Regions from separate parts of the Kosakonia radicincitans DSM 16656 genome, predicted to be linked through region 3. Evidence: predicted binding sites of a transcription regulator. Region 3 holds the regulator's gene; each other region holds the start of a gene.
What was found. The regulator sigma-54, encoded in region 3, starts transcription at its own class of promoters, with help from an activator protein. The targets are predictions, from matches to a motif close to GTTGGCACANNTTTCGCTNT.
Positions count from the first base shown of each region.

Region 1: a site for sigma-54 is predicted at 1,816-1,835, ahead of glnK (P-II family nitrogen regulator). Genes of this name have one in related genera too.
Region 2: a site for sigma-54 is predicted at 1,598-1,617, ahead of norV (anaerobic nitric oxide reductase flavorubredoxin). Genes of this name have one in related genera too.

Region 1 covers NZ_CP018016.1:4,310,549-4,313,688, reverse strand. The annotation lists gene Y71_RS20760 (SmdB family multidrug efflux ABC transporter permease/ATP-binding protein) at 1-1,632, shown strand, start outside; gene glnK (P-II family nitrogen regulator) at 1,889-2,227, shown strand; gene amtB (ammonium transporter AmtB) at 2,260-3,140, shown strand, end outside.
Region 2 covers NZ_CP018016.1:1,135,835-1,138,974, reverse strand. The annotation lists gene norR (nitric oxide reductase transcriptional regulator NorR) at 1-1,476, opposite strand, end outside; gene norV (anaerobic nitric oxide reductase flavorubredoxin) at 1,658-3,109, shown strand; gene norW (NADH:flavorubredoxin reductase NorW) at 3,106-3,140, shown strand, end outside.
Region 3 covers NZ_CP018016.1:526,881-530,020, reverse strand. The annotation lists gene lptB (LPS export ABC transporter ATP-binding protein) at 1-659, shown strand, start outside; gene rpoN (RNA polymerase factor sigma-54) at 708-2,141, shown strand; gene hpf (ribosome hibernation promoting factor) at 2,164-2,451, shown strand; gene ptsN (PTS IIA-like nitrogen regulatory protein PtsN) at 2,533-3,024, shown strand; gene rapZ (RNase adapter RapZ) at 3,067-3,140, shown strand, end outside.

The sequences.
Region 1 (3,140 bases), 2.0 Mb from region 3:
ATCGATAACATGGTGGCGAAAAGCTACCTGCCACTTGCGCTGGTCGCCGGTCTGGCTGCGGTTTATGTCGGCCTGCAACTGCTGGCGGCGCTGCTGCACTACAGTCAGTCGCTGCTGTTTAATCAGGCGGCGGTCGGCGTGGTACAACAACTGCGTACCGATGTGATGGACGCCGCGCTGCGCCAGCCGCTAAGCGAATTTGATACCCAGCCGGTCGGGCAGATTATCTCCCGCGTGACCAACGACACCGAAGTGATCCGCGATCTTTATGTCACAGTGGTCGCGACGGTGCTGCGCAGCGCCGCGTTGATTGGCGCGATGCTGGTCGCCATGTTCAGCCTGGACTGGCGGATGGCGCTGGTGGCGATGGCGATTTTCCCCGCGGTGCTGATTGTCATGCTGATCTATCAGCGTTACAGCACGCCGATTGTGCGCCGGATGCGTGCCTACCTTGCTGATATTAACGATGGCTTTAACGAAATCATTAACGGCATGGGCGTGATTCAGCAGTTCCGCCAGCAGGCGCGTTTTGGTGAACGTATGGGCGATGCCAGCCGTTCCCACTATCTTGCGCGCATGCAAACTCTGCGGCTGGATGGCTTTCTGCTGCGCCCGCTGCTGAGTCTTTTCTCGGCGCTGGTGCTGTGCGGGTTGCTGATGCTGTTTGGCTTTTCCTCCGTGGGTACGGTGGAAGTCGGCGTACTGTACGCGTTTATCAGCTACCTTGGCCGTCTGAATGAACCGTTGATTGAGCTGACGACGCAGCAATCGATGTTGCAGCAGGCAGTTGTCGCGGGCGAACGGGTGTTCGAACTGATGGATCGGCCGCGCCAGTCTTATGGTTACGATGATACGCCGCTGCACAGTGGCGCCATTGATATTGAGAATGTTTCGTTTGCCTACCGCGACGATCAACTGGTGCTGCAGGATATTTCGCTATCGGTTGAGCCGCGCAGCTTTGTCGCCTTAGTGGGGCATACCGGCAGCGGGAAAAGTACGCTCGCCAGCCTGTTGATGGGTTACTACCCGCTCACGCAGGGTGAGATACGCCTCGACGAAAGGCCGCTCTCTGCGCTCAGCCATACAGCGCTACGCAAAGGCGTGGCGATGGTGCAACAGGATCCGGTGGTGCTGGCGGACAGCTTTTTCGCCAACGTGACGCTGGGGCGAGATATCAGCGAAGCACAGGTGTGGCAGGCGCTGGAGACGGTACAACTGGCGGAACTGGCGCGCGGTATGAGTGCGGGCATTCATACCCGGCTCGGCGAGCAGGGGAATAATCTCTCGGTTGGGCAAAAACAGCTGCTGGCGCTGGCGCGCGTGCTGGTTGATACGCCACAGATCCTGATCCTCGATGAGGCAACGGCAAATATCGACTCCGGTACCGAGCAGGCAATCCAGCATGCGCTGGCTGCGGTGCGTAAGCAGACCACGCTGGTGGTGATCGCTCACCGTTTATCGACCATTGTTGAGGCGGAAACCATCCTTGTATTACATCGCGGGCAGGCGGTGGAACGCGGGACACACCAGCAATTGTTGGCCGCGAAAGGGCGCTACTGGCAGATGTATCAACTGCAACTGGCAGGGGAAGAACTGGCGGCCAGCTCGCGAGAAGAGTCGCTTATCGCCTGATGCACCAAAATTAGGCATGCTACTGACAGGATCCTCTGTTGGTGCAAAAAAGTAACGCACCATGCACTGTTATGGTGCGTTTTTCTTTTCTGACACCAGGCCGAATCGCGAGCCTGCATTTTCCCCCTTCTGCTTTTCCCGGCCTGTCTGCACTAACAATCTGAAATTCTCCTCGTTTTCATTGTTGGCACACCACTTGCAATATCTGTCATGTGTTAGCTGCGGCCATTATCGAATTTCGACTGGAGGGGGATCTATGAAGCTGGTTACCGTGGTGATTAAACCATTCAAACTCGAAGACGTTCGTGAAGCACTGTCTTCTATTGGTATTCAAGGGCTGACCGTGACTGAAGTTAAAGGTTTCGGGCGTCAGAAAGGTCATGCCGAGCTGTACCGCGGTGCGGAATATAGCGTCAATTTCCTGCCTAAAGTGAAAATTGATGTGGCGATTGCTGATGATCAACTCGATGAAGTTATCGATGTGATCAGCAAAGCGGCCTACACCGGAAAAATTGGCGACGGCAAAATTTTCGTTGCTGAGTTGCAACGCGTCATTCGTATTCGTACCGGCGAAGCCGACGAAGCGGCACTGTAATAGCTGGCCACACAGTGATAGGGATTGGAACAATGAAAAACACAACATTAAAAACAGGTCTTGCTTCACTGGCATTGCTGCCAGGTCTGGCGATGGCGGCTCCCGCTGTAGCAGATAAAGCAGACAACGGCTTTATGATGATTTCTACCGCACTGGTGCTGTTTATGAGCATCCCGGGCATTGCGCTGTTTTACGGCGGCTTGATTCGCGGGAAAAACGTGCTCTCTATGCTGACGCAGGTGGCTGTCACCTTCGCGCTGGTGTGCGTTCTGTGGGTGGTTTACGGCTACTCTCTGGCTTTTGGCGAGGGCAACAGCTTCTTCGGCAGCTTCAACTGGGTAATGTTGAAGAATATTGAACTGACTGCAGTCATGGGCAGCATCTATCAGTATATCCACGTTGCTTTCCAGGGCTCTTTCGCCTGTATTACCGTCGGCCTGATTGTTGGTGCACTGGCTGAACGTATTCGCTTCTCTGCGGTGCTGATTTTCGTGGTGGTATGGCTGACGCTCTCTTATGTGCCAATCGCGCACATGGTATGGGGCGGTGGTCTGCTGGCAGCGCATGGCGCGCTGGACTTCGCTGGCGGTACGGTGGTGCATATTAACGCCGCTGTTGCAGGCCTGGTGGGTGCTTACCTGATTGGTAAACGTGTGGGCTTTGGCAAAGAAGCGTTCAAACCGCATAACCTGCCGATGGTCTTTACCGGCACCGCTATCCTCTATGTCGGTTGGTTCGGCTTCAACGCGGGTTCCGCAAGTGCGGCTAACGAAATCGCCGGTCTGGCCTTTGTGAATACCGTTGTAGCTACTGCTGGTGCAATCCTGGCGTGGGTGTTCGGTGAGTGGGCGCTGCGTGGCAAACCATCTCTGCTGGGTGCATGTTCCGGCGCGATTGCAGGCCTGGTGGGTAT
Region 2 (3,140 bases), 610 kb from region 3:
GTTGGCGACGTCCATTTCCAGCGTCCTGGCGCAGGCCGCCCAGTTTCTCCCACACTCTTCAAGCGTTCTGGCAATCAGCGCCCGCTGGAAATCCTCAGTGGCATCGCGCAGATTCTGCCCCGCCGGTAACGCCGAAGCGGTTTGTGCCACCGGCGTCTGTTCATCGCTGAGGGCAAAATGTCGCGCCTCCAGCACCACATCGTCGCTGTTGCGCGTCCCGCGCGCCAGAATCACCGCGCGGTGAATGGCATGTTCCAGCTCGCGCACATTGCCCGGCCAGCCGTAGCTGAGTAAATGCGTTCGTGCGCCGGGGCTGAGTGCCACCCGGCCAAGACCCAGACGCAGACGGCACTGCTCGCAGAAGTAACCCGCCAGCAGCACCACATCGTCGCCCCGTTCACGCAGCGGCGGCACCGACAACGGAAACACGCTAAGACGATGATAGAGATCGGCGCGAAAACGGCCAGCCAGTACCTCTTCTCGCAGATCGCGGTTCGTCGCCGCCAGCACGCGCACATCCACGCGCAGGCTGCGATCGTCGCCGACACGTTGCAGATCGCCATACTGCAAGACCCGCAGCAGCTTGGCCTGCAATGAGAGGGACAATTCACCGATCTCATCAAGAAACAGCGTGCCGTTATCTGCCATCTCAAACTTGCCGCTGCGATTGCTGATGGCTCCGGTAAAAGCCCCTTTCACGTGGCCGAACAGTTCACTCTCGGCCACGCTTTCCGGCAGCGCTGCACAGTTGAGATAAACCAGCGGGCTGGCTGCCCGCGCGGAACCTTCATGAATCGCCTTAGCCACCAGCTCTTTCCCGGTGCCGGTTTCGCCGCTGATCAGCACGTTAAGATCGGACGCGGCGACAATATCGATCTCTTTTTTCAGCGCCACCATACCGGGCGATAAACCAATCATTTCGCTGTGCGCCACCGGCTCAAACGCGGCGGGTGCGCCGGGCAGCATATTCTGGCTCTCCAGTTGCTCAATCAGCAGCGCGTTGTTCAACGCCCCTGCCGCCAGCGCCGCAATCAGTCGCAGCTCTTCGTCGCTGAAGGTGTCGAACTGATCCGGTGACATACCATCCAGCGTCAGCGCGCCAATCAGGTTCTGTCCGGCAAACAGCGGCAGCCCGACGCAGGCGTGCACTTTCAGGCTCTCCTGGCCGGGGATCAGCCCATCATAAGGATCGGGCAAATCACTATCGGCCGGAAAACGCACCACATCCCCGGCGCGGGCAATCGCTTCCAGCCTTGGGTGCCCTTCCAGCGTAAAACGCCTGCCGAGTACGTCCTGCGCCAGCCCGTCGATAGCCAGCGGGATAAACTGCCGCGCCTCATAACGCAGCAGCGCAGAGGCATCGCACGCCAGCACCTGGCGCAGCGTGGCGATCAGCCGCTGGAAACGATCCGCATGGCCGATACCGCTCTGCAATTCAATGGCGATTCCTGCCAGCACATTCAGCGAAAAACTCATGCTTACCTCACTGTCTTTTTGACAATGCATGGTGTCATATTGACTGTAAATATCATAGTCATAATGACAGCAATTTTTTCAGTAAAATCATTAAAAATGATAAAAATCAATAAATTAAAAAGTTGGCATAGCCTTTGATATTAGCCATACATCGAACTGAAAAAAGTACAGGACATTTGATATGGCTATTCATGTAAAAAACAACATTCACTGGGTTGGGCAACGTGACTGGGAAGTGCGTGATTTTCACGGTACTGAATACAAAACGCTGAAAGGCAGCAGCTACAACAGCTATTTGATCCGCGAAGGCAAAAACGTGCTGATCGATACCGTCGATCACAAATTCAGCCGCGAGTTTGTGCAGAACCTGAGCGCAGAGATCGATCTGCAAAGCATCGACTACATCGTGATTAACCATGCCGAAGAAGATCACGCCGGTGCGCTGACCGAGTTGATGTCGCACATCCCGCATACGCCGATCTACTGCACGGCGAATGCGATCGACTCGATCACCGGCCATCACCATCACCCGGAGTGGAACTTTAACGTCGTGAAAACCGGCGACACGCTGGATATCGGCAACGGCAAGCAGCTGATTTTCGTTGAAACGCCGATGCTGCACTGGCCGGACAGCATGATGACCTACCTGACCGGCGACGCCGTACTGTTCAGCAATGACGCTTTCGGCCAGCACTACTGCGACGAACGCCTGTTTAACGATGAAGTGGATCAGGCGGAGCTGTTCGAACAGTGCCAGCGCTACTACGCGAATATCCTGACGCCATTCAGCCGCCTGGTGACGCCGAAAATCACCGAGATCCTCGGCTTTAACCTGCCGGTAGATATGATTGCCACCTCGCACGGCGTGGTGTGGCGCGATAACCCAACGCAAATTGTCGAACTGTACCTGAAATGGGCGGCCGATTATCAGGAAGATCGCATCACCCTTTTCTACGACACCATGTCCAACAACACCCGCATGATGGCCGACGCCATTGCGCAGGGCATTAACGAAGTTGACCCACGCGTGGCGGTGAAAATCTTTAACGTCGCCCGCAGCGATAAAAACGACATTCTCACCAATGTGTTCCGCTCGAAAGGCGTGCTGGTTGGCACCTCGACCATGAATAACGTGATGATGCCGAAAATTGCCGGGCTGGTCGAAGAGATCACCGGCCTGCGTTTTCGCAACAAACGCGCCAGCGCGTTTGGCTCTCACGGCTGGAGCGGCGGCGCGGTAGATCGTCTCTCCACCCGCTTACAGGATGCCGGGTTTGAAATGTCCGTCAGCCTGAAAGCCAAATGGCGGCCGGACATCGATGCGCTGGAAGTGTGCCGCCAGCACGGGCGCGATATCGCCCGCCAGTGGGCGCTCTCTCCTTTGCCGGAAGCGGTAAAACCGGCCTCCTCAGCAGCTCAGGAAGCCTGTGCCTGTGCCGCAGCAGCCGCTGCGGAACTCGGTCCGCGCATGCAGTGCAGCGTCTGCCAGTGGATCTACGATCCAGCAAAAGGCGAGCCAATGCAGGATGTTGCGCCAGGAACGCCGTGGAGCGAGGTACCGGATAACTTCCTCTGCCCGGAATGTTCTTTAGGCAAAGAGGTGTTTGACGAACTGGCAACGGAGGCAAAATGAGCGCAGGCATTGTGATTATCGGATCGGGCTT
Region 3 (3,140 bases):
GCCTGACCGTTAACTCTGGCGAAATTGTTGGGCTACTTGGCCCTAACGGCGCAGGGAAAACGACCACCTTCTATATGGTGGTCGGGATTGTTCCGCGTGACGCGGGCAATATCATTATTGATGACGACGATATCAGCTTACTGCCACTGCATGCGCGCGCACGTCGCGGCATCGGTTATTTGCCGCAGGAAGCGTCTATTTTTCGTCGTTTGAGCGTGTACGACAACCTGATGGCGGTGCTTCAGATCCGTGACGATCTGACTTCCGAACAGCGCGAGGATCGCGCTAACGAGTTGATGGAAGAGTTCCATATTGAGCATCTGCGCGACAATATGGGACAGTCCCTTTCCGGTGGTGAACGTCGCCGCGTTGAAATTGCGCGCGCACTGGCGGCAAATCCTAAATTTATCTTGCTGGATGAACCCTTTGCGGGCGTCGATCCTATTTCGGTTATCGACATCAAACGCATCATTGAACACTTACGTGACAGTGGGTTAGGCGTGTTAATTACTGATCACAATGTTCGCGAAACGCTGGCGGTGTGTGAACGTGCTTATATCGTCAGCCAGGGGCATTTAATTGCTCATGGTACACCGCAGCAAATCCTTGAAGACGAACACGTTAAGCGCGTATATCTTGGGGAAGACTTCAGACTCTGATAGGGTAGAGTTTATTGAGGTATTTTGGCGGAGAGTGCTGCTCTGAATATGAAGCAAGGTTTGCAATTAAGGCTTAGCCAACAGCTAGCTATGACGCCGCAACTGCAACAGGCTATCCGTCTGTTGCAGCTGTCTACGTTAGAACTTCAGCAGGAACTTCAGCAAGCGCTGGAGAGTAACCCATTGCTGGAACAAGCCGATCTTCATGAAGAAGTGGATAGCCAACAAACCCAGGAAAATGAAGGCCTGGATACTGTAGACGCGCTCGAACAGAAAGAGATGCCTGAAGAGCTGCCGCTGGACGCCAGCTGGGATGAGATTTATACCGCCGGAACGCCTTCCGGCAGCAGCCACGATTATATTGATGACGAACTGCCGATTTATCAGGGTGAAACGACACAGTCTCTTCAGGATTACCTGATGTGGCAGGTAGAGTTAACGCCGTTTTCCGATACCGATCGCGCAATCGCAACCTCTATTGTCGATGCTGTCGATGAGACCGGCTACCTTACCGTGTCGCTTGAGGATGTGCTGGAAAGCATGGGCGATGAAGAAATCGGTCTCGATGAAGTTGAAGCGGTATTAAAGCGCGTTCAGCGTTTCGATCCGGTTGGCGTCGCTGCGCGCGATCTGCGCGACTGCCTGTTGATCCAACTGTCCCAATTCGCGAAAGATACGCCCTGGTGTGAAGAGGCTCGCCTGATTATCAGCGATCACCTTGATCTGCTCGCTAACCATGATTTCCGCTCTCTCATGCGCGTCACACGTCTTAAAGAGGATGTGCTGAAAGAAGCAGTAAATCTGATCCAGTCGCTGGATCCGCGCCCCGGCCAGTCGATCCAGACCGGTGAACCAGAATATGTCATCCCGGATGTGCTGGTGCGTAAGCACAACGGGCGCTGGACGGTAGAACTGAACTCCGACAGCATTCCGCGTCTGCAAATCAACCAGCACTACGCTTCAATGGGCGGCGGCGCGCGCAATGACGCCGACACCCAGTTTATCCGCAGTAATTTGCAGGAAGCGAAGTGGCTGATCAAAAGCCTTGAAAGCCGTAATGACACGCTATTGCGCGTCAGCCGCTGCATCGTCGAGCAGCAGCAGGCATTCTTTGAACAGGGCGAAGAGTTTATGAAACCGATGGTGCTGGCGGATATCGCTCAGGCCGTCGAAATGCACGAGTCCACGATTTCCCGTGTGACAACGCAGAAGTACCTGCACAGTCCTCGCGGCATTTTTGAACTGAAGTATTTCTTCTCCAGCCATGTGAATACGGAAGGCGGCGGCGAAGCCTCGTCAACAGCCATTCGCGCACTGGTTAAGAAATTAATCGCCGCAGAAAACCCTGCAAAACCACTGAGCGACAGTAAGCTGACGACGCTCCTTTCCGATCAAGGAATTATGGTAGCGCGGCGTACCGTTGCGAAGTATCGAGAGTCTTTATCCATTCCGCCGTCTAACCAGCGTAAACAGCTGGTGTGACCCAACCGATAAGGAAGACACTATGCAGCTTAACATCACAGGACAAAACGTCGAAATCACTGATGCCTTACGTGAATTTGTGAACAGCAAATTTGCCAAGCTTGAGCAGTATTTCGAAAGGATTAATCAGGTCTATATTGTGTTGAAAGTGGAGAAAGTGATCCATACCTCGGATGCAACCCTGCATGTTAATGGAGGCGAGTTGCATGCCAGCGCGGAAGGACAGGATATGTACGCTGCCATCGACGGTTTGATCGATAAACTGTCGCGGCAGCTCACGAAACATAAAGATAAACTGAAACAACACTAATTGTCCGGGCGTTCGTTTGGCGCGTTGCACCCTACCGCAACCCGGTAGGGTGCGTGGCTCTGACGGCGCTTAGGTGAAATTATGATGAATAACGATTCCGCTCTTCAACTGAGCAATGTCCTTAACCAGGAATGTACACGTAGCGGCGTTCACTGCCAGAGCAAAAAACGTGCTCTGGAAATCATCAGTGAACTGGCGGCAAAACAGCTTGGCCTGCCGCCACAGGTCGTTTTCGAAGCCATTCTTACGCGTGAGAAGATGGGCAGTACCGGTATTGGTAACGGTATAGCCATCCCCCACGGTAAGCTGGAAGAGGACACGCTGCGCGCCGTCGGCGTTTTTGTACAACTCGAAACGCCCATTGCTTTCGACGCTATCGATAATCAGCCTGTCGATCTGCTGTTTGCACTACTGGTGCCGGCCGATCAAACCAAAACGCATCTGCATACGCTCTCGCTGGTGGCCAAACGGCTGGCGGATAAAACCATTTGCCGTCGCCTGCGCAGTGCGCAGAACGATGAAGAGCTGTATCAGATAATCACGCAGACAGAAGGCGAAAGCGACGATGCGTAACGGGAAGAACACCTTTTTTGTCGTTATGGGGAGAAACGGTTCATGGTCCTGATGATCGTAAGTGGTCGTTCGGGTTCAGGCAAATCCGTGGCCCTGCGCGCCCTGGAAGATATGGG